One region of the Paenibacillus sp. FSL R5-0912 genome, then DNA from elsewhere that is predicted to be linked to it. Evidence: riboswitches for the same ligand, from Rfam matches in the RefSeq annotation. Region 1 holds a riboswitch; each other region holds the start of a gene.

Region 1 (10,443 bases):
ATAGCATTTCTATCGTGCTTCACAGCCCTTGATCTGGCGGAACGGCTGCTCCGTGGCCGCAAGGGGAATCTCTATATTCTGCTTATCTCTGTAGTGCTGGGCACAGGGATGTGGAGTATGCATTTTATCGGAATGCGGGCGATGGATTTGGGAGTTCCGGTATCGTATGATCTGTTGCTGCTTGTGTTCTCGCTGATCATTCCTGTGGCTGCTTCTTATATGCTGTTCGTAATGCTCGGCAACCCCCATACCCGCAGCCGTGTCTATCTGGGTCTTGGCGGTATGCTGTTCAGCAGCGGAATCCTGATCATGCATTTCAGCGGCATTCTGGCGATGAAGCTATCGGCAACGTATGAACAAGGGTTCTCTTCCATTATTTTGTCTATCCTATTCGCCCTGGTTGTCCCTGTCATTACTGCATCCTACGACCCGAAATGGCTGGAGAATGCCTACAATATGCTTAGTGTCAAAAAACTGCTGCTCGTGTTAACCCTGACCGGAGTGTTCACAGGAATACATTATTCTGCAATGGCCGGTGCATCCTTCACAATAGTAGACTCATTCTTGTATACAGGTCGCGCTCCGCTCTTGGATGAATCACTGCTGGGCATCATTCTGGGCGGTTCCTTCTTATTCATTGTGATGATTGTGCTTGGCCTGCTCTATAGGGACCGGCAGCATGTACTCCGCTTTGCAGCGTTTAATGAGCAGCGTTATATGGCCTTGTTCGAGCATAGCCCGGATATGGTGCTATGTATTGATCCGGCCCTTAAGAAGATCATCAGTGCTAATCCTTCCCTGCGGTATACCACGGGATACGGAAGAGAAGAACTGGGGGAATTCAAGAACATCCTGTACAGTGCCAGGGATGAAGCCGCAGTCAAGGAAGCTGTGCGCAATGCCTCCCAAGGGAAGTCCTCCAAGCTGGAGCTGAAGGTAATCACCAGGGACGGCCAGCAGATGATCTGCAGCGTAACGGTGTTTCCATTGCTTCACAATAAGCAACAGCTGGTCTATATCGTTGCCGAGGATGTCACTGCCCTGATGCAGTACCAGCATGAACTGATTCAAGCCCGGGACGCGGCAGAGAGTGCAGCCAGGATGAAAAGCGAATTTATGGCGACAATGAGCCATGAAATCCGTACGCCATTGAACGGAATTATCGGCATCAATCAGCTGCTGGCCGAAGAGATCAGCAAGCCCGAGCATCTGGAGCTGCTGAAGCTGCAGAGTACCAGCAGCCAGGCGTTGCTCCATGTAATGAGTGATGTTCTCGATATTTCCCGCCTGGAAGCAGAGGGTCTCGTGTTGAACCAGGAGCCGTTTCAGCTGAATGTGCTGCTGCAGGAGTGTATGGATCTGTTCGAAGTGATCACCAGAGACAAGCAACTGTCGTTTGTGCTGTCTGTAGAAGAGGGGCTTCCCGGCAAGTTCGTAGGAGACATTGCAAGGATCCGTCAGATCCTGGTTAACTTAATCGGCAATGCGGTGAAATTCACTCCTTCGGGAGCGGTTACAGTTACTGTTGAGTCCTGCGGCCTGGAGGGAGCGTCTGAGACGCTGCAATTCAAAGTGCATGATACGGGCATTGGCATTCCGCCGGATAAGCTGCAGCTGCTGTTCCAATCCTTTTCCCAGGTGGATGCTTCCCACACGCGTAAATATCCGGGTACCGGTCTGGGATTGGCCATTTGCAAGAAGCTGGTGGAGCTTATGCAGGGAGAAATATGGGCGGAACCGGCGCCGGGCGGCGGGACCCAGTTCTTTTTCAGAATTGTGCTACAGTCGCTGGATTTATCGCCGGAGCTGATTTACAACCAAGAAAATGAAGACAGCGGAGTGCCTGCGACTACCAAAGCCGTATAATGTAGAGTTTGCCAAGGAGAGAACTTTAATTATATAATTTTAAAGTAACTTATCTTTTATCACGAAAGTCCTATGGACAGAAAGGAACTCTCTTTGAGCAAACCGAAAAAGAACAATGTCGCGCTTCCCCAGATGAGCAAGCAGGAGAAACGCCGGGCAGAGCAGGAGCAGCAGAAGCAGAAAACGAGAATCCTGATCGTGAGTACAGTGGCGTTAGTCGTTATTATTTTTGTGGGATTATTCATGCTGGCCTCGAAGGACGGCTCAACCACAGGATCTGCTGCGGCTCCCGTTGACTTCAATTACAGTGAAATGGCACGGCTGGGCAAAGAAGATGCTCCAGTCAAAATCGTTGAATTCGGCGATTACAAATGTCCGGCTTGCGCCCAGTTCACCGGGGTGATTAAACCGCAAATCGTTCAGGAGTATGTCAATCAGGATAAAGCAGCCTTTTACTTCGTCAACCTGGCCTTTATTGGTACAGATTCGAGAACAGCTTCACTAGCGGCACTGTCCGTATATCATCAGAATGAAGAGGCTTTCTGGAAATTCTTCGATGCCATCTATGCTAACCAGGGTGAAGAAAAGGTGGAGTGGGCAACACCGGACTTCCTGGTAAGTCTGGCACAGCAATTAGAACTGCCCATTGACTTCGACCTGCTGCGTAAGGATATTGAAGACAAGACCTATGAAAGCGAACTGGAGAGAGATATCCAGGTTGGCACAGACACCGGTGTAACCAACACGCCATCACTGTTTGTGAATGGAGTCAAGGTGAATGAACCTTTTAATATGGAGGAAATTGATGCTCAAATCAAGGTAGCTGCGGAAGCTGTGGCTGCACAATGAATAAATTCTCTGCATTCTGCCGCCGGAATTGTCTCTACTTGGCCTGGTTCGTCTCGGTTGTTGCTGTAGCAGGCAGTCTGTATCTCAGTGAAGTGCTGAAATATGAGCCCTGCAAGCTATGCTGGTTTCAGCGGATATTTATGTACCCGCAGCTTATTTTGCTCGGAATCGCCACTTACCGGGGGGATAAGCGCATTATCCCTTATGTGCTGCCCTTAAGTTTGATTGGCGGAAGCATTTCGATCTATCATTACGCAGAGCAGAAAATTCCGGCACTTAGCAAGGTGCTTCCATGTACAATCGGTGTCCCGTGCAACACGGATTATCTGAATTATTTCGGATTCATCACCATCCCGCTGCTGGCACTCATTGCGTTCGCATTAATCACAATTCTGCTATGGACAGGGCGTAAAGAGGATGCAGGTGAGTAAGAAGCCGTCAGGCAGAATGAAGAGTAACTATTTCCCTTAAATTGAGTGTAAATTATTAAGCAGAAATGCTGTAAAATCACGCGATAAAGTGATAATGAAAGAGAATGAAAGATCAAGACATACCGGATCATGGATTTGGTTGTTTTGGTTGTTTTTCATTCTTTTTTCATTTGTTTCAACGCTTTACGGAAGAGTCATTGTAGATTAATATTAGTCCTTGTGAGAAGTTGAATATGCGCTGAATTTTCCGGAAGGAAAAACGGGGGAACCAAACTTGGCCGAGTGCCAACGGGGTGAATCGGAAGCGGGTCAGCAGACTCGAAAACCGTAGGGCTACCACAGCCCGAATCCGCCAGCTAACCTCGTAAGCAATAGTGGGATAATGACCATGCACTCAAGGCATGCGGATCATTTCCGTATGCCTATTTCTGTGCCTGCATTTATGAAATCCACTTATGAAAACAGCGCGCGGTACTGCCGTTTCAACTTAACAAAGAGAGGAAATGTTACTACAATGGTAAGCAAGGTAAAACGACTATTGATCGGGCGTCCGATGAAGTCGAACGAACTCGATCATGAAAAGTTATCCAAGGTGAAAGCACTGGCTGTCCTGTCTTCTGATGCGCTCTCGTCTGTAGCCTACGGAACAGAACAAATCTTAATTGTACTCGTGGCCGCAGGCTTCACAGCTATCTGGTACTCATTGCCAATTGCATTAGCCGTATTGGGCCTGCTGGTCATCTTAATCCTGTCTTATCGGCAGACCATTTTTGCTTATCCGCAGGGCGGAGGCGCCTATATTGTCGCCAAAACTAATCTCGGGGTTCATACCGGCTTGCTTGCCGGAGGCTCTTTGCTGGTGGATTATATTTTAACGGTGGCGGTAAGCGCCTCGGCGGGAACGGATGCGATCACATCAGCGTTCCCGGGTCTTCATAATCATAGTGTACTTATAGCGGTTACTGTCATTCTGCTCTTAACGATTGTCAATCTGCGGGGGGTTACTGAATCAGCTTCATTCATAGCCATTCCGGTATATCTGTTCGTCGTCTCCATCTTTGTGCTGATTATCGCGGGAGTCTTCAAGTATGCAACCGGCGGTGCTCATGCCCAGGTTCCTGAGATCGGCTCGGCGGTATCGAATGTCAGTATGTTCCTTCTGCTTAAGGCCTTCAGCTCCGGCTGTTCGGCACTGACCGGGGTAGAAGCTGTATCTAATGCGATCCCTAACTTCAAAGCACCGGCTGAGAAAAATGCGGCTAAAACACTGGTGCTTATGGGTCTGATTCTCGGGGCTATGTTCACGGGGATTACGCTTTTGGCTTATTGGTACGGTATCATGCCGAACGAGAAAGCAACGGTTGTGTCGCAGATTACCGAGTCTACCTTTGGCCGCGGCGGTTTGTACTTCTTCATCCAAGGCATCACCGCAGTAATCTTGTTCCTGGCGGCGAATACAGCGTATTCGGCATTCCCGCTGCTGGCATTCATGTTCGCCAAAGACAAATATTTACCCCACGCCTTCATGGTACGCGGAGACCGGCTGGGATTCTCCAACGGCATTATTTTCCTCGGCGTAATGTCGGCTGTGCTTGTAGCCGCTTTTCACGGTAATACCGAAGGGTTGATTCCATTATACGCCGTTGGGGTATTCATTCCGTTTACCCTTTCACAGCTTGGCATGATGGTCCAGTGGTACAGAACCAAGCCTAAGGGCTGGCAGAGCAAATTCGCAGTGAATACAGTAGGCATGCTCACAACCTTGACCATTACGCTCATCTTCATTATTACTAAATTCTCGAGTGTATGGATGGCCTTCATCTTCCTGCCGCTTGTAATCATCGTGTTCCACCGGATTCACCGCCATTATATGAATATTGCCGATCAGCTGCGCATTTGTCCGGCTACGGATAAACCTTGCATTAAAGGAAGCACAGTGGTTGTACCTGTTGCCGGTGTCACCCGCGCGGTACTGCATTCAATCAGCTATGCGAAGTCATTGACTGAGAATGTGGTGGCTGTATATGTCGGATTCGATGAAGAAGAGATTCACAAAATGGAACAGAAGTGGGAAGAGTGGAACCCTGGGGTTCGCCTGATTGTACTCCGCTCGCGTTACCGCAGCATCATCCGCCCGCTGGTGAAATTCATCGATACGGTGGAGTGGAAAACCGCTTCAACAGACCATATTACTGTACTCATTCCGCAATTTGTTACGAAGCATTGGTGGCAGGCGATTCTGCATAATCAGACCAGCTTGTTCATCCGCTCTTATCTGATGAATCAGAAGGATATCGTTATAGCAACTGTGCCGTATCATTTGCACAAATAGACATACCCTTTATATGTATAACGGTTGTTTCCGCAGGTTGCGGGAGCAGCCGTTTTTTGTTATGCGCAGTGTGAGTGTACATGGAACCAGATAATTTAGTTGACAGAGAGAATGAGAATCAATATCATCAGTTTATGTGAGGCGAAGGCCACAATCACCTTTGACCAATAATGAATGTATATACAGGAGGGGTATTATATGTTTTCGTTCAACCTGCAAAGATCAACAAGCATGAAGCTGGCTATGGCCGGACTCATGACCACGACGTTGTTACTATCCGCATGCGGGAATAACAATGCAGTCAATAACGGAGGAGCGGCAACTACGGCACCTGCAACAACTGCAGAAGCTACAACTGCACCGGAAGAAACGACAGCCCCAGCGGTAGACCAAACAGTAACGGATGCCATGGGACATAAAGTCACTATCCCTGCGAACCCGCAGCGTGTGCTTGCTTCTTATCTGGAAGACTATCTGGTCGCACTCGGCGTGACTCCGGTTGCCCAATGGTCCGTGACAAACGGCACTCAGGATTACCTCGCAGCTGAGCTTAAGGATGTTCCAACCATCAGCTATGACCTTCCACTCGAAGCCGTAACTAGTTTTGCACCGGACTTCCACATCGTACAATCGGAAGGCACAGTCCAGAACGGTCTGTATGATCAGTTGAACAAAATCGCACCTACGTATGTACTCGGCGATGAAATCAGTAAAGACTGGCGCAAATCGCTGCTCCAGATCGGTGAGCTACTGAACAAAACGCCGGAAGCTGAAGCAGCCATTGCTGCCTATGATCAAAAAGCGGCGGAAGCCAAAACAAAAATCTCTGCTGCGATCGGCGATGAGTCTGTTGCCATCCTCTGGCTGGTATCCAAGAACTTCTATATAGTAGATGAAACCCGCAGCAGCGGGGCAGTCCTGTATGGTGACCTTGGCCTGAAGCTTCCGAATCTGGTTACCGAAATTCCTGCAGAGTCCAGAGCAACGTGGAATCCCATTTCACTTGAGAAATTGTCTGAGCTGACTGCAGATCATATCATCCTTGTGAACAGTGACGGGGCGGATGCTGCTGAAGTTACGGATGGCGCGATCTGGAAGGGGATTCCGGCTGTTAAGGCGGGGAATGTTCATGAGTTTGGCAGATCAACCAGCTGGCTGTACAGCGGTCCTATAGCTAACTCCAAAACAATTGATGATGCTCTGAGCAGTCTTGTAAAATAAGCAGCGTTCAAATGCCGGTAATCAGCTTTTGCCGGTAGAGAGTGTGCAGGTCCTTGTATCCCCGGATACGATGATCTGCACCTTTTTTAAATGGAGCGATAGATGAGGGCGTCCAGTATAGATTACGCGTTATCTGCTTGTACAATATTCATATATTTGCGATAATGAGAATGATAATCAATTAGAAGCAAGTAATAATCCTGTTAAGGAGACGGCTTATGGTTTCATCCACACGTTCTAACCTCAATCCTTCTACGGCTGCAGAGGATAAACCCATCAAGTCGCGGCCGGTGGCTGCAGCTACGATCCTGCTGCTCGGAATAGCCGCCATCGTCTTCGGGCTGATGCTGTCTGTATCGGTAGGAGCGGCAGATATCCGGCTGGCTACTGTATGGGAAGCTGTCTTCCGTTTCAATCCGGAGCTGGGACAGCATCAGGTCATCCGGGAGCTGCGGATCCCCCGCGCTTTGGCCGGAGCGCTGGTGGGTGCATGTTTTGCTGTTGCCGGCGCGATCATGCAGGGGATGACCCGGAATCCGCTGGCGGATTCGGGGCTGCTGGGACTTAACGCCGGAGCCGGTGTTGGCCTGGCATTGGCTTTCGCCTTTGCCCCTTCGCTGTCTTTCATGTATATCATGATCTACTGCTTCATTGGAGCAGCTGTGGCATCGCTCTTAGTCTTCGGCATCGGTTCGCTGTCCCATAGCGGGCTGACACCGCTACGCCTGACCTTAGCGGGTGCTGCGGTCAGTGCCATGCTGCTGGCGCTCAGCCAAGGCATCGCCATTCTGTATCACCTCTCCCAGGATATCGCGTTCTGGATGGCAGGAGGGATTGGCGGAGCCAACTGGACACAGCTCAAGATTATGTCCCCCTGGGTTGCATGTGCGCTTATCGGGTCGCTGGTGCTCTCGCGTTCCATCACGCTGTTAAGCCTGGGAAGGGATGTTGCCGCAGGACTGGGGCAGCGCACACGGCTGGTACAGACCGCAGGGATGATCATTGTGGTCATTCTTGCCGGAGCGGCAGTCTCGACGGTGGGGCCGATTGCTTTTGTCGGATTAATGATTCCGCATATTACCCGTTATCTGGTGGGGGTGGATTACCGCTGGATCATTCCTTGCTCGGCAGTACTCGGGAGCGTGCTGATCCTCTTTGCCGATATCGCTGCGAGAATGATTAATGCGCCTTATGAAACACCAATAGGTGCCCTGATTGCAGTAATCGGCGTACCGTTCTTCATCTATCTGGCCAGCAAGCGCAAGGGGGAGCTGTAATGAACAGGACCATGTCTGTACCCTCAGCGAAATCGCGCCGCACCAGAGAAGCCGGTATTCTAATGCTGCTTGCTGTACTTATCATCATTATTTTTATTGTCAGTATGAATACCGGCTTCATGCGCTTATCACCATTTGATGTTCTACATACTCTGCTCGGTGAAGGAACCAAACAGCAGAACCTGATTCTGTTTGATTTTCGGCTGCCGCGTATAGTGATCTCATTGCTCATCGGGGCGGGATTCGCAGTATCAGGATCTATTCTGCAAGGCCTGTCGCGCAATGCTCTTGCCGAACCTTCAACTCTAGGTATTAACGCCGGAGCAGGATTTGCAGTGCTGATCTTCATTTCATTTGTCCCGGCAACCACGGCGGGGCCCATCTTTGTTCTTCCGCTGCTGGCGCTGGCAGGTGCCGCGCTTACGGCCACACTGATCTATTTTCTCTCCTACCGGAGAGCCGACGGACTCTCGCCGACACGCCTGATCCTGATCGGTATTGCCGTAGGTGCCGGCATTTACGCTTTTCAGCTGATCCTGTCGTTGAGACTGGACCCGCAGAATTATCAGTTCGTAGCCATCTGGCTGGCCGGTAAAATCTGGGGCGGAGACTGGCGATTCGTGCTGGCACTGCTCCCCTGGATATTGATTCTGCTGCCGTTCGCGTTCTACAAAGCTCGGGTGCTTAACGTACTGAACCTAGGGGATGAAACCTCCAAGGGACTTGGGCTGCCGCTGGAGCGGGAACGTCTGCTGCTCTTGGCTGCTGCAGTGGCTCTCGCAGGCGCCTGCGTTTCGGTCAGCGGAGGCATCGGCTTTGTCGGACTGATTGCACCGCATCTCGCCCGCAGACTTGTAGGCCCGCGTCATCAGATCATGCTGCCTGCAGCCGCTTTGATAGGCGCGCTGCTGCTGCTCACCGCAGACACTATCGGGCGCTGGATTCTGCAGCCAACAGAGATACCTACAGGTATCGTGGTGGCAATCATCGGCGCCCCGTACTTTTTATATCTTTTGGCAAAATCTAAGGCTTAACATAGGCATTCATAAGCGAAGTTATCATGAAAAATTAAAATTCTGAGGAGTGAGTATCATGTCGGAACGTTTGAATACAGAACAGCTGAGTATCGGATACGCAGAGGCGCTGATTGTGAAGGGGCTGAACCTGTCACTTCCGACAGGGAAGATTACAGCGCTGGTTGGTGCGAACGGCTCAGGTAAATCAACTATTCTGAAGACGATGGCGCGCATCATGAAGCCGAAGAGCGGCAGTGTCATGCTCGACGGCAAATCCATTCATAACCTGTCCACCAAAGAGGTGGCCAAGCAGCTGGCGATTCTGCCGCAGAATCCTACTGCGCCTGACGGTCTGACTGTATCTGAGCTTGTGGGTTACGGCCGCTACCCGCATCAGAAGGGCTTCGGCACCATGACGCCTGAAGACCGCAGCATCATTGCTAATGCAATCGAAGTTACCGGTATGACAGAATTCCATGACCGCCCGATTGACCGGCTCTCCGGCGGACAGCGTCAGCGGGCCTGGATTGCCATGGCTTTGGCGCAGCAGACAGATATTCTGTTCCTTGATGAACCGACGACATTCCTGGATATGGCCCATCAGCTGGAGGTGCTCCAGCTGCTGCAGAAGCTGAATGAAGAAGAAGGCCGGACGATTATCATGGTGGTACATGATTTGAACCATGCTTCCCGTTATGCACAGCATATGGTAGCGATCAAATCCGGTAATGTGATCAGTGAAGGGGCGCCGGTTGACGTAATGACACCGGTAGTTCTACGCGAGGTATTCGGCATTGAAGCCGATATTGTGCCTGATCCGCGTACCGGAGTGCCGCTGTGCCTTCCTTACGAGCTGGCCGCGTACAAGGCAGCTGGACTATAAGCGCGAGCTGTGCGGACTAGTGAGCGGAAAGGGGCAGTGCAATGAACGAACAATTGATTCAGGAATTCACCACCAAGTTTGACCTGCATCCTGCGGTGCCGGAGGGGGCTCTGCACTCCTTCGCTGCGGCTGAACTGGTGCATGAGCAGGGTATGAGGGCATTTGTAGACACTTACGGGCCGTTAATGAAAGCGTTGGACGATAAAGCAGTTGCGGCATATTTCGGCGGCTATATGTCCAATCTGGCGCTTGCGGTTCAGTATTCAGTCACAGGATTCTCCTTCGTTCCTGGGCTCAGCCTAGCGAATCTGGGGATTCATCTCATTCCGGCAGACGGATATTGCCGGATTGCCTTCTCCCTTCACGTGTGGAAGACCGAGCAGGCTCCTGAGGAACAGCAGAGCAGGGACGCGTGGCGAAATGATGTGTTTGCCCGCTTTTATCAAGAGACTGCCGGGCCTCTGGTACGCTGTATTTCACAGGTGAGCGGTTTATCACTTGGTGAGGTCTGGGGACAGATGCCGTCCAAATTCAATTATTATGTGGAGTCCTTTGCAGCCGGAATTAC
Region 2 (10,443 bases), 1.3 Mb from region 1:
TGATGCTCATTAGAGTTACTTGGAAATATTTCCCTGTCCATAAGGCCGTACGGTAATTTTGGTTTTGACGTGCTGCCTGGTCAATATTCACTACAAGTGGACATTGTCCATAATCTCTTAATTTTATTTTTTCATCAGGGTAACAATTATTATAGTATTGAGGCTGATAACTTTGATTGCATGAATTAGGGTACATACTCAATTCTCCTCTTACGATTTAGTGTGTACTTTAATCATATGCATCTGCCTATATAAAAGATTGCAAAGCTTGCAAAAATGGGCTAGAGCCTAAAAACTGGAAGCAGATATTGATTGAAAGTAATCATTATAAGACTCAGACAGTAGGTAATGAGCTCAAAAACTTATTCATTTCCGTGTCAACGCTCCGGGCTCCACTGCCCAGCCATATCAAATGTCCCCATGAGTCAAGAAGGCATAGTGTGGATTGGGGGATATGGTGATGAGCAGACAATGCATGCTCCGGTAAAACAGCCTTATCATTTTTACTGTGCATGATCAGGGCCGGACACAGAATTTTCTGTAGTTTGGAGGGGGTAAAGGCTGCACTCTGTTCAAGATCAAGTATAAACCCATGGCCGGAGCGCTGGCGCTGATTCATGGCGATAAATTGTTCGATATCCTCTTGGCTGAACTGTTGCAAGACCTCAGGTACAGGAAGGATACTGAATGAAGGTACCATCTGTTTTAGAATGAAATTTGGAAATGTACGGCTGAAGAAGGAGACAAGTTTCCAGGTATATTTTTCTGTGGCCGGATGGAACAATAGTTTGGCCATTCTATAAATAGTGTCTTTAGGAGTATGCCATTCTTTGGATACGGCAGATTGAAGGACAAGACTGCTGACGCGGTGGGGGTAGAGGGATGCGAAGGTTAGGCCGCTGGGTCCGCCAGCGGATACAGCAACGACATGAACTGTACATACATCAAGGTGATTGATCAATTGCAGATAAGCCTCACAAGCCGTATTTAACGAAAGCCCTAGTTCTTTGCTTGTTGAGCCGTAACCAGCCCGCGAAGGAGTAATAATCGAATAGCCCTGCTCTAACAGATTCTTGTATCCAAACTCTTCATGACAATTGGAGTGCCCACCGTGAAGAAGCAAAATGGGCTTCCCTGATCCGGCTATTGTATATTCAAGGATTGTCCCATTTTCTAGCTCTAATATCCGGGTACTTCTTCTCAACATATCTCTCTGCTCCCATTCTATTCAAGGGTTAACCCCTATCTTACCCGAAATAAGTGAACAGAGGGAAGCATAATCACTTTATCTTAGCGTACGTCTAATTCTCACATATTCCCTGGGGAGATAGGGTACGCTGATTGGGGGCGTATCAGTAAAGCCTTCGGTATGGAAACTAAATTCTTCAACGGAAAAGCTGCTTATTTGTGATACTGCCGTATGAGAAATTAATAAATTTTCCATTTTCCAGCCAAGTATCAACATGGCGGCGAACAGGGAAAGGCAGCATATTATTTTACGTATTAACATGAGGGATTCCTCCTTTTCACACAGGCTCCCCTGATGCTTCCCGGATTATTCACTGCAAATTCCTTTACATTCTCCTCCGGTGACTATATAATTGCAATAATTGTATACGGAGTTAACCGGAGGAGCCTGCCAACAGCGGGCTCTTTTTGTGCTTTTTTTCTGGAATAAATTTACTGTCACGGAGGTTTTGAAATGGAAATGAACAATGAGAGCATCATGGTGTGTGTGCATTATGGCCCCCACGGGCAGCGGTTAATACAGCGTGGAGGACAATTGGCTAAATTGCTCAATGCTCCGCTGATTGTGCTTACAGTAGATGCATCCGGAGACAATGAATATAACCGGGAGAAGCAGCAGTACCTGTCTGGCTGGGAGAAACAGACCCAGGAGGCCGGCGGACAATTTGTGATCCGCAAATGTAATGGCAAAAAAACGGCTGATGTGATTGTGGAGACTGCAAAGGATAACAAAATAACGCAAATTGTACTCGGACAGTCAAGCCAAACGCTATGGCAGGAGATTACGAGGGGAAGCTTCATCAATGAGCTGCTGGAGCGGATGGGACCGATTGATCTTCATATCGTTGCGGTGCAGCGATATCCGGAGCTGCTCGAAAAGTCCCATGAGCAAGGATTCTCTGCGTATCTAGTCAAAGAGGGCGACCGCCATATCCTTATGGATGAACCGGATGGAGTTGAACCCATAAAGGGGGTTTTCTTTCGTGAGCTCGATACGGATTTCAATACCGGCCTGTTCAAAATCGTCAGAAACGGTGAAGCGCAATATTTGAGAATTGTACAGAACGAATGGGTTAAGCCCCGTTAAGCGGATTATACCAAAACTAGAAAGGGGGATTAAGCCTTGCTGCATATGATTATCCTACTTCCGTTTTTGCTGGCTGCGCTTATGCTGCTGCTGAAGCGAAATAAACGTTTTCACCTGGGCTGGATCGCTCTGCCCCTTCCCGCGGCTCTCTTCATTTATTTCCTGACGAGAATTCCAGCCATCCGGGCTGGAGATCCTATTGTAAACAATATCACCTGGATGCCGTCCTTTGGGGTGAATATATCTCTGGTGCTGGATGGACTCAGCTTGCTCTTTGTCCTGCTCATTACCGGAATGGGTGCCCTGGTTGTGCTCTATTCCATTTATTATCTTGATAAGCTGATGGAGGGAATCCGCCAGTTTTATATGTACCTGCTCATGTTTATGGGAGCAATGCTGGGCGTTGTCCTGTCAGATAATCTGATGGTGCTGTACGGATTCTGGGAATTGACGAGTGTTTCTTCGTTCCTGCTTATTGCCTTCTGGCACCGCCGGGAAAGATCCTCTTATGGGGCAATGAAGTCCATGCTGATTACTGTGTTTGGCGGTCTGGCGATGCTTGCCGGATTTAATCTGCTCTATGTAATGACCGGCACTTATAGTATCCGCGAGATTGTTGCACAGGCAGGAGCCTTGACAGAAAGTGCCATGTTTATCCCGTCCATGCTGCTTATTCTCCTGGGTGCCTTTACGAAATCCGCCCAGTTTCCATTTCATATCTGGCTGCCTGATGCCATGGAAGCGCCGACTCCGGTCAGTGCGTATCTTCACTCGGCTACCATGGTTAAGGCGGGGATCTATCTGGTAGCACGGCTCACCCCTCTATATGCCGGACAATCCGAGTGGTTCTGGCTCGTTTCTGTCACAGGGCTAGTAACTCTAATCTATGGGTCGTTCAAAGCCATCCGGCAAACGGATCTCAAGGCCTTACTGGCGTACTCCACGATCAGCCAACTCGGCTTGATCATGTCTTTGCTGGGACTCGGGTCGGCGGCAGCCTTCTTTACCGGCACGGGGGATGCAGTGTTTTATACGATGGCTACTACAGCAGCGCTCTTTCATCTCATTAATCATGCTGTATTTAAAGGCAGTCTGTTTATGGTTGTGGGCATTATTGACCACGAGACGGGTACCCGCGATCTGCGCAAGCTTGGAGGGCTCATGTCTCTCATGCCGGTCACCTTCTCTGTCGCATTGATCGGGGCGTTCTCCATGGCTGGATTGCCGCCATTCAGCGGATTCCTAAGTAAAGAAATGTTCTTCACCTCTGTGCTCAATATCCGGGAGTTTGACATCCTGAGCTCAGGATACTGGATGCAGCTCTTTCCGGTAATTGCCTGGATTGCCAGTGTGTTTACCTTTGTATATAGCATGATCTTTGTCTTCAAGACCTTCCGCGGCAAGCTGAGGGAAGACAAACTGGATAAAGTTCCGCATGAAGCTCCACTGGGTCTCTTGCTGTCACCGGTGATTCTAATTTCACTTGCTGTAGTGTTTGCTTTCTTCCCTGACCTGGTCTCTGCTACGCTGATTGAACCGGCAATGTCTTCCATCCATACGGGATTACTCGCACCGGAAGAAGCCTTTGAGGTATCTATTCATTTCTGGCATGGCTGGACACCGGAAATCTTCATGACCCTCGGCGTTATAGCAGCAGGTACGCTGTTATTTAGAATCTATACCCGGCTGCGGGTACTGGACCGCGAAGCAAGCGGACGCAATACGCTGAACCGTATCTATGACTTCTCGCTAAGACTGCTCGAGAATGGTTCAAGACGTTTGACCGATGCTTATATGACAGGTTCCAATCGCCATTACCTGCTCTATATCTTCAGCTTTTTCATCATTTCGTTACTCACAGTTCTGCTGCGGCAGCCAGGCATAAGCTTCGGCATGGAGCAGTATGCCTCATTGTCTTTTTATGAAACGGCTGTTGTAGCAGCAATGCTGCTGGCTGCCTTTGCGGTTCCATTTGCCAAGTCACGTGTCAACGCGATTCTATTCACCGGTGGTGTAGGGTATATGGTGACGCTGCTTTTCGTTCTTTTCCGGGCACCGGATCTTGCACTCACCCAAATGATTATAGAGACCGTATCGGTCATTCTGTTCCTTCTTTGTTTCCGGTATTTACCGAAGCTGAAGAAGCAGAGGGAGCCGCTGCGCTTTAAGCTGCCTAATCTGATCATTGCGCTTGGAGCCGGTATTACAATGACGTTGATCGCTCTGGCGGCTATGGGTACCAGTCCTTTTGAACCTATCTCCGAGTTTTTCCTGAAAGAAAGCTACAACCTGGCTGGCGGCAAGAATGTTGTCAACGTCATCCTGGTAGATTTCCGCGGGTTTGATACCTTGTTTGAAATCATGGTGCTTGGCATCGCCTCACTGGCCATTTATGGTCTGATTCATTTGAGAATGGAGGAGGAGTTGCCGCCGCTCCAGCCCGCCAAGAAGGGGACGTTACCGCTGCGCAGCAATGACGTGATTCTGCAGACGATGTCTAAGGGGATTGTCCTCATTATTCTGATATTCTCCCTGTATTTGTTCTTTGCCGGACATAATCATCCGGGGGGAGGCTTTATCGGGGCATTGATGACTTCTGCTGCGCTGATCCTCATTACAATCGCATTTGGAATGGATCAGGTACGCAAGGTACTCCCTGTGAATTACCGGCTGCTTACAGCTTCCGGACTCCTGCTGGCGATTCTAACAGCGTCAGGCTCATTCCTGTTTGATGCTCCTTTTCTAAGTCATGCTTTCGGCCATTTTCATCTGCCTGTGCTTGGTGATACGGAGCTGGCGACTGCCGTCCTGTTTGACCTTGGCGTATACCTGGCCGTAGTCGGTGTGACGATGAACATCATTTTATCGATCGGAGGGGAAAAGAAATGGAACTCCTAATGGCGGTGGCGGTCGGCATTCTCTTCACGATCGGTGTATACCTGATTCTGTCCAAAAGCCTGCTGCGCATTGTGCTGGGAACCTCCCTGCTGACGCATGGTGTCCATCTGCTGCTGCTCACAATGGCCGGGCTCAAAAAGGGTGCGGCCCCTGTGCTGGGCAAAGCGGATACTTATGTTGATCCGCTGCCGCAGGCATTGATTCTAACCTCCATAGTAATCAGCTTTGGGGTTACCGCCTTCTACTTCGTACTCGCGTACCGGTCTTACCAGACGCTGGGTACTGACGAAATGGACAGCATTAAGGAGGACAACGAATGAGCAATCTATTGGTACTCCCGATTCTCATTCCGCTGACTACGGCTGTCATCCTGATTTTTCTCAAAGAGAAGATCCGGCTTCAGCGCGTGATTAGTGCGCTCAGCGGTCTGCTGAACATTCTGGTTGCAGTGCTGCTGGTTTCACGTGTCCACTCTGAGGGCATACAGACCTTGCAGATGGGGGGCTGGGCTCCTCCGTACGGCATTGTATTTGTAGGTGATATGTTTGCTGTGTTGCTGGTAATGATGGCTTCGATCGTCAGTTTTGCGATTCTGTTGTATTCTTTCGGCAGCATCGGAGAGAAGCGGGAGAGGTTCTATTATTATACGTTCTTTCAGTTTTTGCTGGTCGGGGTATACGGCTCGTTTCTTACCGGGGATATTTTCAACCTGTTTGTCTTCTTTGAGGTTATGCTGATTTCTTCTTATGCGCTTATCTCACTCGGAGGGACCAAACTTCAGCTAAGAGAAACGTCGAAATATCTGCTCATTAATATCGTATCCTCGACACTGTTTGTAGCAGCGGTAGCTTATCTCTATGCAGCAGTAGGAACACTCAACATGGCACACCTGTCCCAGCGTATCGCTGAAGCGGGACAAGGCGGTGTGCTTAATGTGATTGCTGTTTTGTTCTTGATTGTATTTTCCCTAAAGGCAGGGCTGTTCCTGTTCTTCTGGCTTCCAGGGTCATACAGTGCGCCTCCGCCGGCTGTCAGAGCATTATTCGGTGCTCTACTGACCAAAGTTGGACTCTATGCAATCATCCGCACCTTCACGCTGCTGTTTGTTAACGATCCCGGCTTCACCCATGCCTGGATTGCCTGGATGGCTGCTGCTACCATGATCCTCGGTAGCCTGGGGGCAGTCGCGTATAAGGATATCCCGCGGATTCTGAATTATAACGTCATTATCAGCGTTGGGTTTGTAGCCTTTGGACTTGCTGTTGGGACAGCAGATTCATTGAATGGGGCGGTCTTCTATCTGCTGCACGATATGCTGGCCAAGGGACTCATGTTTATTCTGGGCGGGATAATTATATCCGCAGCTGGAACTGACCGGCTAGGCAGTATGGGCGGGATGATTAAAAAGTATCCGTTCATCGGCTGGATGTTCTTTACTCTTGCGCTTGCCCTGACAGGTATTCCGCCGCTGAGCGGGTTTGCCGGCAAAATCCTGATCATCCGCGGAGCTCTGGCTGAGGGAATGCTGACGTTGTCCTTAATTGGACTAGGATCGAGCTTACTGGTGCTGTATTCCCTGATGAAGGTGTTCAGGCTGGCATTCTGGGGAAATGAACCTGTGAAAGAGCTGCCTAAAGTGAGCTTGAAGGCTGCATCGGCTGTTGCCGCCGGACTCCTGCTGCTTGTGATTGCAATGGGGGTTGGTGCCGAGTCCGTGTATACTTATGTATCGCAGGCTGGAGAGGTATTGGCTTCACCTGCGCTATACATTGAAGCCATAATGAAGGAGTAGAGAAGATGGCCCTACAATTCCTGTTAAATCTGTTGATTGCCTTTCTGTGGATGGCGATAAATAACAATGGCTCTGGTTCAAGCTTCATCGTAGGCTATGTGCTCGGTATTATATTATTGCTGATTTTGACGAAATCCCTGGCCCGGACCCGGCCATTCTATCTCATACGTATATGGGCTATACTGAAGCTTCTGCTGATCTTTGCCCGTGAACTTACGGTCTCGAATTTCGTGGTCATCGGCCATATCATCCGTCCGAAGCTGGCTATACGTCCCGGCATCTTTGCTTATGAGACTGCCTTGACCTCGGCTTGGGAGGTTACGCTGTTATCGTGCCTGATCTGTCTGACACCGGGAACCCTGACCCTTGATGTTTCGAAGGATGGCAAGACGCTGTACATTCATGCTATTGATATTAAAGATGCAGAGCTGTTGGTCACGCAGATTAGAGGCACTTTCGAACAGGCAATTATGGAGGTGACCCGGTAATGATCCAAGTTATACTAACTGTGGCCATGATCATTCTGGCGCTGGCGATGCTGGCATGCCTGTTCCGTCTCCTGAAAGGGCCAACCCGTTCAGACAGGGTTACCGCACTCGATACGATAGGCATTCATATACTCGCTATGATCACCGTTTTCTGTATGCTGCTGGATACCCAGGATTTTCTAGAAGTCATTCTGGTTATCGGTATTCTTACGTTTATTGGAACAACGGCACTGGCCAGATATATTGAACGGGGAGCCGTTATAGAAGATGGAGGGAACCCGAATGACAGGTGAACTGATTAGCTCCATTATTGTGGTAATTGGTGCAGTCTTCTGCGGTTTAAGTGCCTTCGGCTTAGTCCGGCTGCCTGATGTGTACCTGCGTTCACATGCGGCTACCAAAAGTGCAACCTTCGGGGTACTGTGCTTGCTGACAGGAGGCTTCCTGTACTTTTGGTTTAAAGACGGAACGGTTAATGTCAAGCTGCTGCTGGCGATTGTTTTTGTATTCATCACTTCACCGGTGGCAGGCCATTTAAATGGCCGGGCAGCCTACCGTTCCGGAGTCCCCTTGTGGAAGGGGAGCATACAGGATGATCTGAAGGTCCTGGGGGAAGAAAGTCAGGAAACGTCTGCAAAATAATACTTAATCGCTGAATTCCTTATAGGAAGCGGGGGAACCAGGTTATATGGGGTGAATCTCGGATAAACGAGTAGGGCTACTTTCAGGGCCCGAATCCGGCAGCTAACCCCGCAAGCGTTCATGAGAGGATGCATTGGTTATGCCGCATATTGAAGTGAATGGAACGTCGCTGTATTACGAGATGTCGGGCAGCGGTCTGCCCATTGTTTTTATTCATGATTATTCGACCTCCCATCATCTGTTTGACCCGCAAGCGGATTATTTCAGCAAGCGTGCGAAAGTGGTCGTATTCGATTTAAGAGGGAACGGACAATCGGGGAAAATGGATGTGGAGATTAGCCGGATCGTAGACACACAATGTGAAGATTTGAAGCTGTTGTTGGACGCTTTGGCTGTAGAGAGGGCTGTTATCGTAGCTTGTTCCAGTGGTGCTGTGCTCGCCCAGAAATTCGCCTATCTGTACCCTGAGCGGGTGATTAATATGGTATTGGTGGACAGCTATTTCCAGGGAGAATACACAGCTAGAGGCGGGAAAGTGAAAGGAATCTTCGAGGTCTGCGCATGGGCCGCCCATTATCTTCCTGCCGAAATGTTTATCCGTTCTTTACGCATCACCTACAATAAATGGCTCTCAGCTTATCATATTCTCAGGAAAGAGCTTGTGCATGAACGGACCACTGAATTAATTATGCAGCGGCTGGCACTTAGACAAACGGACAGCTACGGATTCGCGTTACGGCTGCAGGTTCCTGTTCTTGTTGTATCCGGGAATCAGAATGAATGGGCATTGGAGCAGGTGAAAAGAACAGCCGGCAAGTATCCGTCTGCCCGCCTAGCGATCCTTGAAGATGCCATGTATCCGAGTCACTTGTGTCAACCCCAGCTCTTCAACCGTATATTGCTGGATTATCTTAGGGAACAGCATAGTTTTCAGCGGGCGGCGGCCGGCAAGTAGGAGGGAGATAGATGATTATTGCCAGCTGATTTGCTAATAATAGAATAGATGTGGATACTGATTCGCTGAAGAAATCTTTCCTCTAAAAAACAATATATGGGGTGTTATATGAATCAGTTTGATGATGTATTTATTCAGATATTAATTCTGCTTGCCATATCCATGGGAGTCATTGCAGTTGCCAAAAAAATGAATCAGCCCTATTCCATCGCGCTTGTAGTGGTGGGGCTGCTGCTGGGGTTTGTGCATATTCCTATTTTGGTGGAAGCAGAGGCTTTCATCACCCAGTCGCATGTCTTTCAGGCGATCATCATCTCATTATTCTTACCGATTCTCTTGGGGGATGCCACCTTAAAGCTTCCTTTCTCCCATCTTCGGGAGCAACATAAGCCGGTGCTGGCTTTGGCTTTTGGAGGAACCTTGTTGTCATTTCTCATCATCGGCTTGGCTGTGTATTGGGGGCTGGGCCTTCCGCTTATTGTTTCCTTCACCTTTGCTGCGCTGATGAGTGCGACAGACCCCATTAGTGTGATTTCGATTTTTAAATCTTTGGGTGTCCCGAAGAATATTGTTACTATTATAGAAGGAGAATCTCTTTTTAATGATGGGATTGCTGTAGTGCTGTTTCAAATCTCTTCGGTGTACCTGCTGTCTTATATGGAAATGGGCTGGGTAGGGGTTGGCAGCGGAATTCTGCTGTTCCTAAAATTTTCTTTAGGCGGTATCCTTATCGGAGCGATAATGGGATATTTGTTCTCGCAATTAATTCGTCTTTATGATGATTTCCCATTGGAGATCGGATTCTCCATGCTGCTGTTTTTTGGAAGCTATTTTATCGCGGAGCACTTTCATGTATCCGGAGTTATTGCTGTCGCGGTAAGCGGGCTGATCTTTGGAAATTACGGTTCGCGGATAGGTATGTCAGAGACCACGAAGGTAAATATCAATTCATTTTGGGATGTCATCACCCTGGTGGCTAACTCATTGATCTTCCTGATGATTGGACTTGAGATTAGAAATATTGATTTTACTGATAAATGGCTGCTTATTGTCGCTTCGATTCTTATCGTACTGGCAGGACGGACCATTGCGTTGTATGCCAGTCTCAGGTTTCTGAAGAATTTTCCGGCCTCCTGGAAGATTGTTTTGAATTGGGGCGGATTAAAGGGAAGTCTCTCCATTGCACTCGCATTGAGTCTGCCGGCATCATTTGAAGGCAGGGAGAATATCCTGGTCTTAACCTTCAGTATTGTCTTGTTCTCCCTGCTGGTTCAAGGGTTGACCATCAAGCCGCTGGTAAAGAAACTGGATTTGACCCAGGATAATGTAATGG
Region 3 (10,443 bases), 3.5 Mb from region 1:
GCAGTTCGCCCATGCCTTCGCCTTCAAATACCTCTTTTATAATAGCCAGATCTTCACTGACCGATGACTTCGCTGCACCGTACCGCTCTGCGAAGGTCGAGAGCGGCAGCAGATCATGCGGCTTCTCAAGTAAAAATTGGGTCATATCAACCAATCGCTGGCTTCGTTTAAGTTTCTTCACGGAATGCTCCTCGCCAAAACCGAATATTATTATGAATAATATCATTTTTGTACGGATTTACACAAGCGAAAACGGTTATACCGTCCTTCAGAAGAAGGCTTGCGCTTCGGCTCAAGAAGAAACGGCTAAGCCGCCAGGGCAGCGCTAACCGTTTCTGTGTGCCTTCTGGATCAGCTCAGCGAACGCACGGCATAGACTTCCTTGCAGAATCCGCGAAGTCCGTTATAGATTCTCGCCACCTTGGACTGCTTCGACACCAGGCCGAACACTGTCGGTCCGCTGCCGGACATCAGTACCCCGTCTGCTCCCAGCTTCACCATCGCTTCTTTGAGCTGCTGTACCTCCGGGTGCAGCTTCAGGGTCACATCCTCCAGCACATTGCCCAGGCCCGCGCAGACCGCCGCGAAATCGCCGGCCTCAATCGCCTGCTGCATCCGGAGTGCGGACGGATGAACCGCGATGTTATTCGCGCGTACGCGTCCGTACACCTCAGCCGTCGATACATTAATCGGCGGCTTGGCCAGGACGACCCAGCATTGCGGCGGACTCGCTATTTGCGTCAGCCGTTCTCCCCTGCCCGTAGCGAGGGCAGTGCCTCCTGTGACGCAGAACGGGACGTCCGAGCCCAGCTCGGCACCCAGTTCCTGCAGCTCCTGCGCCGGGATCCCGAGGCGCCAGAGCCGGTTCAGGCCGCGCAGCGTAGCCGCGGCGTCACTGCTGCCGCCGGCGAGGCCGGCAGCGACCGGAATTCTTTTGTCCAGGTGAATATGTACACCGCTTCTCACGTTATAGCGGTCTTTAATCAGTCTTGCGGCCTGGAAGGCCAGATTCTTCTCATCCAGCGGAATATACCCGGCCTGGCTAGAGATAATAATGGAATCACGCTTCAGCTCGGAGAGCTCCAGACGGTCGGCCAGATCGACCATAGTCATAATCATTTCCACTTCATGAAATCCGTCAGCGCGTTTATTCAGCACATCCAGCATCAAATTAATCTTGGCCGGCGCTTTCTCATACATTTTCAAGGCGTTCACCCACCCTCAGCTTTTCCCGTAAAAACAACTTAACATATTATATGAGAAACTGGCAGTGAAGTCCATTAACAAAAGTTGAGCAAGCTTCTACGGACCCCTGTATTTGGAAAAAGGTACCGCCGGCAGGCGATACCAAGGTTACAACTGCAGACCCCAGCTTACGGCGTTACGATTTCCGTGCTGCCTGTTCAGCAAGCTGAATGGCTCTCTTGACCATGTTCCCGGCATCAACTGCCCGAATCCCGCCCCAGCCTTCCTGCTCTACCGTTTCATAAAATCCAAGCTCCTTGGCCAGCTCTGTCTTCAGTTCCTCCGACATCATGCCCCGTCTTCTGCGGCTCATTACGGATTCCTCCCTTTATGCTATTGGATGATGAGCTACTGCTTATGTAGTATGCGGCCAAGGGACACAGGTCATGCAGCGGAAAAACAAAAAACAGCCCCCCTGCAGGGAGACTGTCCGTGACGCTAAGCTTTAATATACATAATCCGCATCTGCCCATCGTCTTCGGTAACTGTGATTTCCACAGATTCAGTAAGTATATCGGCATAGCTATAGGAGACTCGCTTAAAGGTTTGCTGCTCCTGATCCAGTTTGACAATAAATACAGAAGGGTACGTTTCTTCCAGGACACCGGTACGTTCAACGGTTTTGCGACGACCACCGTTAGCCCGCAACGTGATCTTATGACCGACGTGAGCTTCGAGACTGCGTTTGATTTCCAACAGCGCGTTATTAGCCATTGCCTGACGACCACCTCTTTCCTTGTCCATTATACAACTTTTCACAATCATTGTCAAATCAAATAAATAATTATAGATGATGCCAAAAAAGTTGTCAACGGAATTTTTTTAGCATCACGAAGTCCCGGCTTAAGCTCCTTGTTAGCGGTAATGCTGAACGCAAATCTGCCAAGTAGAAACGGCTTTGCCGTCCTTTTAAGGGACGGTGTTGTTTCAGCGAGAAATAGAAGGATAAGTTATCGTGTGAAACATATAAATTCTTATATTTCCACGAAAAAAGGAAGGATAAGCCGGATCGCTTATCCTTCCTTCTCTATATCTGCCACTACATCACCGAAGGCGCCACCTTCAGGGTAGCAAGATTTTGCAGCCGGGGCATCCCGATACGGAAGCTCCCGCGGGTCTCAATTCCGCCCATTCCCTGGTTGCCACTAATGGTATGGTTCAATACATCGCTCAAATTGACCGTATCGCGGATCGAAGTGAACGAAGCCTTGGCCGCAATATAGACGGGGTCCAGGGCATGAATGAGTATTCTTCCCGGTGAGCTGGCAAAATTCGCCCCTGTGCCCAGCAGCGCCTCGAAATGCGATTGGCAGGCCCCTGCAACAATCGTCAGAGCATCGAAATTCCGCTCATACTCCCGGGCCACCTGGATGGCCGCAACAAAATTCTGTGAATTTTTGTAGCTGCTCAAGCTGTAGAGATCATAAGCCTGCTGTTGCTTAAGTACTCCGTCATGACCGGTAATCACCACAATATCCGGGCGCACACGGGGCAGCAGCCGGTATAAGGTCTCCGCCATTTTGGACTCATGAATGTGATGCCCTTCGGCGGGTATGCGCAACTGCTCATACAGACTCAGGCTTTTCTTCAGGTAAAGCGCGTCGCCGTCCAGATGGAGCACCTTACCCGGCACTTCAAAATAAGCAGCTTCCTTCGGAGATTGGGTCCATGTCCCGGACACACTCTCTCCGCTGCGCTGGCTCTGCTCCTGGCGGTTCTTGCGCAGCCAGCTTAGGGATTCTATAGCTTTGATCTGTGCCTGCTGCCCCCGCTCGGTAATCCGGGTAGGCGGCACCTGCACCAAATCGTCCAGCGGAGAATCCGCCAGCAGACGGAATTCAGTCCCCTTGATGACGGCCCGATTCTGAAATATATTATCCACCCGGAAGGTCACATCGCCGCCATAAGATTTACGAACGACCAAGTCTCCTAAATTCATTTCAACACCACCTCTACCCCATGTTATGGGCAAAGGTCCCGGATGGTTCATCACACAGCGCGTTTTCTATTGATTAAGCAATTCCTGCTGCCAGCAGGACAGCACTGAGACGCGCATATTCCTCCAGGCTAAGCGTCTCACCACGGCGGGAGGGCTCAATCCCTGCTTCCGCCAGCAGAGCCTCCAGACGTTCACGTCCTTCTTCAGGGAAGAAGCGGGCCTTCAGGTTATTGGCAATTGTCTTGCGCCGCTGGGTGAAGGATGCCTGGACGACATCAAAGAAATGCTTCTCATCAGCTACTTCAACCGGCGGGCGCTCTCTGACCTTCAGCCGGATGACGGCTGACTCCACATTCGGCTGCGGAATAAACACCGTGCGGGGTACCATGCAGACCAGTTCAGGCTCGCTGTAATACTGGACGGCAATGCTGAGGCTTCCGTACTCTTTACCGCCCGGAGAAGCCGCCATACGTTCTGCAACTTCCTTCTGGATCATAACGACGATGTTATCAAGCGGCAGCTTCTCTTCCAGCAGCTTCATGAGAATAGGGGTCGTTACATAATACGGGAGGTTGGCCACTACACTGACCCGGTCCACACCGGCGAAATCCTCGGCAAACAGCTCCTGCATATTGACCTTCAGTACATCATCATTGCGGATCTTTACATGGGGATAGGGTGAGAGGACATCCCTTAGGATCGGAATCAGTCTGCGGTCAATCTCCACCGCTGTGACTGCTCCCGCTGTCATCGCCAGCCTTTCCGTCAGGGCTCCGATACCCGGGCCAATCTCCAGTGCGCCTGCGGCAGTATCCAGGCCTGCAGCATCGACAATTTTGTCCAGAATATTCTGGTCGATCAAGAAGTTCTGGCCCAGGCTTTTTTTGAACGAAAACCCGTACCGCTGTATTATTGCTTTGGTTCTGGTTGGTGATGAGATATTCAGAGTTTCGCTCATGAAGTAATGCCTCCCTGATCAATTTGGGCGAGCGCGCGCGCGAACTCTTCGCGTGTAATACCGAACATCGCCAGACGCTTGTACAGCTGCTTGCCGTTGCAATAACCGATACCGAGCAGATTGCCAAGCTGCATTCTTCGCTCTGCTGCCTGTGCGTGTACCATCATGCCTGCGGCCATAAGATCATCCAGCCCGATTACAGCCGGCGCCCCCTCAAAAGACGTGTGAACATGCTCCAGCGCATGGCGGATGGCCTCAGGCGAAGCATTCTCCACACCTATATCCCCTTTGCGGGTAGCGTCCTTCTCCGGAATGAACGCATGCTTGCATCCGGGCACCTTGGAGGAGACAATTTTACGAATCCGTTCTCCGGCATGATCGGGATCCGTGAGGATGATAACCCCTCTGCGCTCCATGGCTAATGTAATCTTCGCAATGACCTTGCGGTCCACTGCGGATCCGCCTGTTTCAATCGTATCCGCTTCTACGGCCCGCTTAACGGCTACGGTATCGCTTTTACCTTCGACGACAATTAATTCTTTAATCATAAATAATTTACTCCCCTACTCTAAAACGCAAAAAGAAGAGGATTCGCTCCTCTTCTTTTTGGCTAAAGAATGTATAAGTGATGAGCGGTAGCTCTCTAAATTCCGTAAGTGCTACCCCCACTATATCTTATAAACCGCTAATTTGCAAAAGACTTGGCGCTTAGTTAAGCTCCGGCTTCACAGGTCCAATCACATAGATGGTCCGCGACTTCCGGCCGAAATTACGGGCATGGCTTAGTGAATCGTAGTAAACATCCACCTTGTTGCCTTTGATGGCACCGCCGGTATCCTCTGCTCGGCGAAACCCTAATCCCTCAATGTACACCCACCAGCCAATTGGTATTACATTCGGATCCACTGCAATAGTGCGGCCTTCCGTTACGCGTGTGCCGGAGGCGGTACGTGTTCCAATTCCCGGTTCTTCCGAGGAATACGCCGTCATAGATACGTTTTTGATCATTTTTTTGTATTCAAAATCTACGCCTGCCTTGCTCGTGACGTTGTTGCTCTTCGCGCTGACTTTGGATAATTTGGAGGTTGTTGTTGCTTTGGATGTAGTTGCAGCAGCTACAACAGGCTTCGGAACCGCTTTGGTGCCGACGGCAATAACCTTGTCTTTGGTTACCGTCTGAACTTCCTTGCCGACCATATTCATGGAGACTAGCTCCCCATCCTGATATATCTTCTCGATATGCTGGATGATCGCGCCCGGCTTGCCTGCCTGTGCAACTCTTACGTCTCCCTTATACAGAGAGGGGTCTGCGGTTTTGATGACCTTAAAAGGCAAGTTTACTGTCCGCTGTACGGTCTGCTTGGTAATACGGACAATCTTGACTTCCATGTCGGGTGTGACTGCGGTATCAAGCGAAGGGAAAATCTTATCATTGCCCTCCAGGCTGTAACCCAGCTTGGTAATGGCATCTCCGAGCGAATCCTCGGTGGTGTATAGGGTCTTGGTTGCACCGTCTGCAGTAAGCAAAAGCTTCTGCACACGGGTGATTACGACACGGTCGCCGTCTTGTATTTCATCACTAAGGCCAATAGATAGCTTATCATACGGCTGCAGCGAAATTTGTTCCTTTGCCAGCACATCACTGAGCAGCGTTTCCCGCGTTTCCAGTGTCTGCACCTGTCCGTCTATAACTAAAATTATTTCTTTATTGCTCTGACCGTGTACGTACAGCAGAATTAACAGTCCGATAACAATTGATATCACACCTGCAAGTGAAAGTACGCGAGGATTCACTTGCTTCAGCCGTAATGCGAAAGACCTGCTGGATGATTGCGAATCATGGGATACCTCTGGTTGGAATACGCCCACTCTCTCCATCCTCCTTACATAGCCCCGTCGTCCAAGTTATATCATGGTGACTGCATCATTTCTGACGAAACTAGGTTTGAGATTGCAACAGGATACGCCCGCATTGCTCCAGCGTTTCCTGCTCATGGATCGCCTGCTCGGCATAGCTACTCCGGATATCTGTTGTATAACAGTATGCCGGGAACATCCGCATTATTCATAACAAAAAAAGCCCAAAAAAGAGTTCACAGAGGACTCTTTCGTGGCTTCTCCGGTGTCGAATACGCGGGAATGTTTATGCACGAGGTTTCCTCTCTTACTTGCGCTTACGGGGTTAGCTGTCGGGTTCGGGCATAAGAGAGACGCCCTATCTCAGGTCACCCGCTCACGGCGGTTGCCCTCAAATTCACCCCAAAGACCACGTGAAGAAATCAAATAAATTCTGCGGCAATTCTGTGTTGTACTCTATGTACGGGCATGCGGCAGGGCATTTATTGGTTCCCCCGTTCTCCATACGGAGACTCAGCGAGACGATCCATGAAATAGTGACTGTCACAGTAACAACAGCTCACTGCACTGAAAAGATGATATCCTGTTTTGATGCATGTTGTAAAGGACGATTCAACCACGTTTACGTAAAAAAATGATTAAAATATTGTAATATTCAGCCGTTTTTGGACTATAAAAGTTTAATATATCGGCTATACTTCATTTTTCACCGCTTTTTCTCCCGTTTTCAGACAATCCCAAATCGTTCCAGTGCGTTCGCATACGTAATTTCAGCCAATTCCTGTAAATCAATCCCTTTTATTGCCGCAGCTGCCTCCGCTACAAGTCTTACGTGTGCGGTCTCATTCCGCTTGCCGCGGAAGGGGTGCGGAGTCAAATATGGGGAGTCCGTTTCGATCAGTAGCCGGTCCAGCGGAGTCTGGGCGAGCACCTCTTTGGGCACCCTGGCATTCTTAAACGTAATCGGTCCCCCGAAGGACAAATGGAAGCCGAGATCCAGACACATTTTGGCGCTTTCCCAGCTGCCGGAGAACGAATGCATCACCCCTCCAACCTCACCCGCTTTTTCCTCCCGCAGAATCCGGATTACATCCTCGTGGGCATCGCGGTTATGGATACAGATGGGCATCTTCAGTTCACGCGCCAGGCCGATTTGCTTGCGGAATACCTCATGCTGTACATCCTTAGGAGAGGTGTCCCAATAATAGTCAAGTCCGATTTCGCCGATGGCCACTACCTTGGGATGGCTGCAAAGCGAAGCGATCCATTCGAGGTCGCCCTCCTTCATACTGAATGCATCCTGGGGATGCCAGCCCACCGCTGCATAAATATAATCATATTTCTCTGCGAGCTCCATCGTTGTCGGTATCGTCTCCCGGTTGAAGCCAATATTGATCATTTTACTGACTCCGGACTCCAGCGCCCGGGCGATTACCTCCTCGCGGTCCTCGTCGAATTGCGGAGCATCCAGATGGGTATGTGTGTCGAATAACTGCATTATATTACATCCTTTCCGCCTTGATTTCTATGAAGAATTACAAGTATTTTAGGTTATTTTGCAAAAATATCTGCAATGGAGGACGGCAGCCGTGGAAGGGCTTTCTGCAGCCTGTCCTGCGGGAAATAGAGATGGTATCTGCCTCGGTGAATCCCGCTGATCGAGCGTACAATATCTGATACCTCAGAGATCTCCCGCAGCTTATCATGACGGTCAAGAAGCAGAATCTGTTTACTGTCAAAAGCATCCCCTGGACGAAATACATCATAAGGAAGGTCTGTCGGAAAATCGATTTCCAGATCATAATCCGCTCGCAGTCCGGCACCCGCAAAGCTGCGGCGGATTTCGTCAATCGTCTCTGTATCCAGATGCTCCATCTCCACATATTTATACAGTTTACGATGAATAAAACGGCTGCACAAGTCGCTTAAAATTTCATCTTTCTCCAGCGTCCACTGCATGAAGGCTGTCTGCATCAAAGCCTCGTCCAGCAGCAGGTACTGCTGCACCGTTATATCCCCGCGGAACAAATCACTAAGCGGCTCAATCATGAACCGGAAACCATAATCCTCCTGCACCAGCTCCTTGGCTCTGCGGAGAATCTGGCGCAGAATAATCTCCGAGCTGCGTGTTACCGGATGGAAATAGACCTGCCAGTACATCTGATAACGTGACATCAGGTAATCCTCAATCGCATGCATGCCGGATTCTTTAACAACTACCCGGCCGTCATAGGGGCGCAGCATCCGCAGAATACGGTCAATGTCAATGGTTCCGTAATTCACCCCTGTATAATAGGCATCTCGCAAAAGGTAATCCATCCGGTCTGCATCCAGCGGCCCCGACACCAAATTGACAACAATTTCATGCTCATACGTTTTGGAGATCACAGAGGCTACTTTATTAGGGAAATCCTCAGCTACATCACGCAGAATAGCGGTAATTTCCGTATCCTCCAGAATGATCCGGCAGGTCCAGTCCTCATGATCCATCTCAAAAGCTTCTTCTATAGAATGGGAAAACGGACCATGTCCCAGATCATGCAGCAGTGCCGCACACAGGGTAAGCAGACTCTCCTCAGGCATCCAATCCTTATATCCGCTTCTTTCAAACTGCGATATAATCCGCCGGGTAATTTCATAAACACCAAGCGAATGGGAAAACCGGCTGTGTTCTGCTCCATGGAAAGTCAGATAAGAGGTGCCAAGCTGGCGGATGCGCCGCAGACGCTGGAACTCCTTGGTGTTAATCAGTCGCCAGATAATGGTGTCCTGGACGTGAATGTAGTTATGAACCGGATCCTTAAATACCTTCTCTTCTGTCAACGGTTGCTTCATGAGATCAACTCCTTTGAAAATATCCATAGAAATAGGATGAAATTACAGTTATAATAATAAATATTGTCGTACTTTGTCGAATTATGACAATTTAACAACTTACAAATCGACAAATATTTTCGAGGTTCTTTTTAGGATATATGCCTAATCAATGGCGGTATGAATGTTTCCTTTAAAGTTTCCTTAAAATTCGCCTCAAAAAAGGTTGACTGTTTTGGGAATGGTTGGTATTATAAATATCATAAAACAGTGAACAATGTCGAATATTGACGCTTTTGAACATTGAGAGGAGCAACGATTGTAATGATGAAATCAACAGGAATTGTACGTAAGGTAGATGAGCTTGGACGGGTCGTTATTCCAATTGAATTGCGCCGCACACTGGGTATCGGAGAAAAAGATGCGCTCGAAATTTACGTGGACGGTGAGCGGATCATGCTTAAGAAATATGAGCCTGCCTGTATTTTCTGCGGCAATGCTGAGAATGTAACCTATTTCAAAGGTAAAATTGTTTGTCATGAATGTATTTCTGCTATCCCTACCCCTGTGACAAACTAAAACAAATAGGTTATAATAGGAACTAATCAAATTGTTAATTCTAACCTTTTTATATCTCCTTGGCCTCCCGTTCGCGCGGGAGGTATTTTTTTGCACTTTTTTCGGGGACTTTCCCCGGATGCCCCTTTATCCTATTTAAACATTAACTATTAAATTCATAACCCTTAGATCATAACCTTTAGATCATAACCCTTAACTTCTTCTTCCCCTCCCAAACCCTCCCTACAGGGAGGGCCCCAAGGGCCCCGGCCCTCTGGACACCCGGAAGTTTGGCTAACTCTGCAGATGGCGCGGAAGGAAGCAATGTTCAGCGGTGGACCGGCCCTTTTCGGACTCCCTGAAGGTAAGTCCTCAGGGCCTTGCCATGCGCAGTATTCCGCCGCACGCTTCGCATTTGCAGCGGCCGTGCGGTTACGCTCTTAAGCGACATTTGAGCGTGGAACCGCTCTCCCTGCGGGAATCGCTATCTGTCAGAGTGGCGTTAACATTGGTGCAGCCAGTTGATACTGGAAAATGTTTAGGTGCAATATTGGATAATCGGTTTTGGAAAAATTGGATAGCTGCATTCTGTACAGTTATTTAATACCAAAGTGAGCGGCTGATTGTTTTAGTTGTATTTCATACAATTATATCCATACATATCCTCTAAATTATCCTTTTTCCATAAATATAAATGTACAAACTACACTTATATCTAATATAAGGAATAATTATATCCATATAAGTGTATAGAATACAATTATTTCATCATACATTCTAATCATCTGAGCTATTTCAGAGTTTATCTAACAGATACTTAACTCGCAATAAACGTGATCAGTTACGCTATCCCCTTATTCCCGCTCCAGCAGCGCATTATAAATATCACGCTTGGCCAAGCCGCGGTCAGAGGCCGCTTTTTTCATAGCGTCTTTTCGCGTCAGGCCTGAAGCTTCATAGTGGGTCACATGAGCTTCGATGCTCAGCTCCCGCCACCAGGAAGACTCCGCGAGCTCCGCCTCTTCTTTGCTCTCCCCCTCAAGCACAATTACGTACTCACCAAGCGGAGGAT

The links. A riboswitch is a leader RNA that binds a small molecule or an ion and turns the genes downstream of it on or off. The one in region 1 is predicted to bind cyclic di-AMP.
Region 2: linked by a shared signal. The riboswitch ahead of R50912_RS33500 (alpha/beta fold hydrolase) and the one ahead of R50912_RS17750 (APC family permease) in region 1 are both predicted to bind cyclic di-AMP.
Region 3: linked by a shared signal. The riboswitch ahead of R50912_RS00140 (resuscitation-promoting factor) and the one ahead of R50912_RS17750 (APC family permease) in region 1 are both predicted to bind cyclic di-AMP.

What each region holds. Positions count from the first base shown of each region.
Region 1 is NZ_CP009282.1:4,226,936-4,237,378, reverse strand. It holds gene R50912_RS17765 (ATP-binding protein) at 1-1,866, shown strand, start outside; gene R50912_RS17760 (DsbA family protein) at 1,960-2,715, shown strand; gene R50912_RS17755 (disulfide oxidoreductase) at 2,712-3,146, shown strand; cyclic di-AMP (ydaO/yuaA leader) riboswitch at 3,373-3,532, shown strand; gene R50912_RS17750 (APC family permease) at 3,661-5,478, shown strand; gene R50912_RS17745 (iron-hydroxamate ABC transporter substrate-binding protein) at 5,677-6,699, shown strand; gene R50912_RS17740 (FecCD family ABC transporter permease) at 6,918-7,976, shown strand; gene R50912_RS17735 (FecCD family ABC transporter permease) at 7,988-9,010, shown strand; gene R50912_RS17730 (ABC transporter ATP-binding protein) at 9,069-9,875, shown strand; gene R50912_RS17725 ((2Fe-2S)-binding protein) at 9,917-10,443, shown strand, end outside.
Region 2 is NZ_CP009282.1:5,568,407-5,578,849, reverse strand. It holds gene R50912_RS23690 (cupin domain-containing protein) at 1-196, opposite strand, end outside; gene R50912_RS23685 (alpha/beta fold hydrolase) at 335-1,204, opposite strand; gene R50912_RS35245 (hypothetical protein) at 1,286-1,510, opposite strand; gene R50912_RS23680 (universal stress protein) at 1,703-2,335, shown strand; gene R50912_RS23675 (Na+/H+ antiporter subunit A) at 2,381-5,233, shown strand; gene R50912_RS23670 (Na(+)/H(+) antiporter subunit C) at 5,221-5,553, shown strand; gene R50912_RS23665 (Na+/H+ antiporter subunit D) at 5,550-7,025, shown strand; gene R50912_RS23660 (Na+/H+ antiporter subunit E) at 7,031-7,513, shown strand; gene R50912_RS23655 (Na(+)/H(+) antiporter subunit F1) at 7,513-7,806, shown strand; gene mnhG (monovalent cation/H(+) antiporter subunit G) at 7,796-8,155, shown strand; cyclic di-AMP (ydaO/yuaA leader) riboswitch at 8,154-8,287, shown strand; gene R50912_RS33500 (alpha/beta fold hydrolase) at 8,295-9,110, shown strand; gene R50912_RS23640 (cation:proton antiporter) at 9,219-10,443, shown strand, end outside.
Region 3 is NZ_CP009282.1:26,028-36,470, reverse strand. It holds gene purR (pur operon repressor) at 1-181, opposite strand, end outside; gene ispE (4-(cytidine 5'-diphospho)-2-C-methyl-D-erythritol kinase) at 352-1,206, opposite strand; gene R50912_RS00165 (small, acid-soluble spore protein, alpha/beta type) at 1,382-1,558, opposite strand; gene veg (biofilm formation stimulator Veg) at 1,684-1,959, opposite strand; gene yabG (sporulation peptidase YabG) at 2,285-3,184, opposite strand; gene rsmA (16S rRNA (adenine(1518)-N(6)/adenine(1519)-N(6))-dimethyltransferase RsmA) at 3,258-4,142, opposite strand; gene rnmV (ribonuclease M5) at 4,139-4,690, opposite strand; gene R50912_RS00140 (resuscitation-promoting factor) at 4,851-6,011, opposite strand; cyclic di-AMP (ydaO/yuaA leader) riboswitch at 6,299-6,528, opposite strand; gene R50912_RS00135 (TatD family hydrolase) at 6,727-7,497, opposite strand; gene R50912_RS00130 (HD domain-containing protein) at 7,551-8,834, opposite strand; gene R50912_RS00125 (AbrB/MazE/SpoVT family DNA-binding domain-containing protein) at 9,138-9,392, shown strand; gene rsmI (16S rRNA (cytidine(1402)-2'-O)-methyltransferase) at 10,226-10,443, opposite strand, start outside.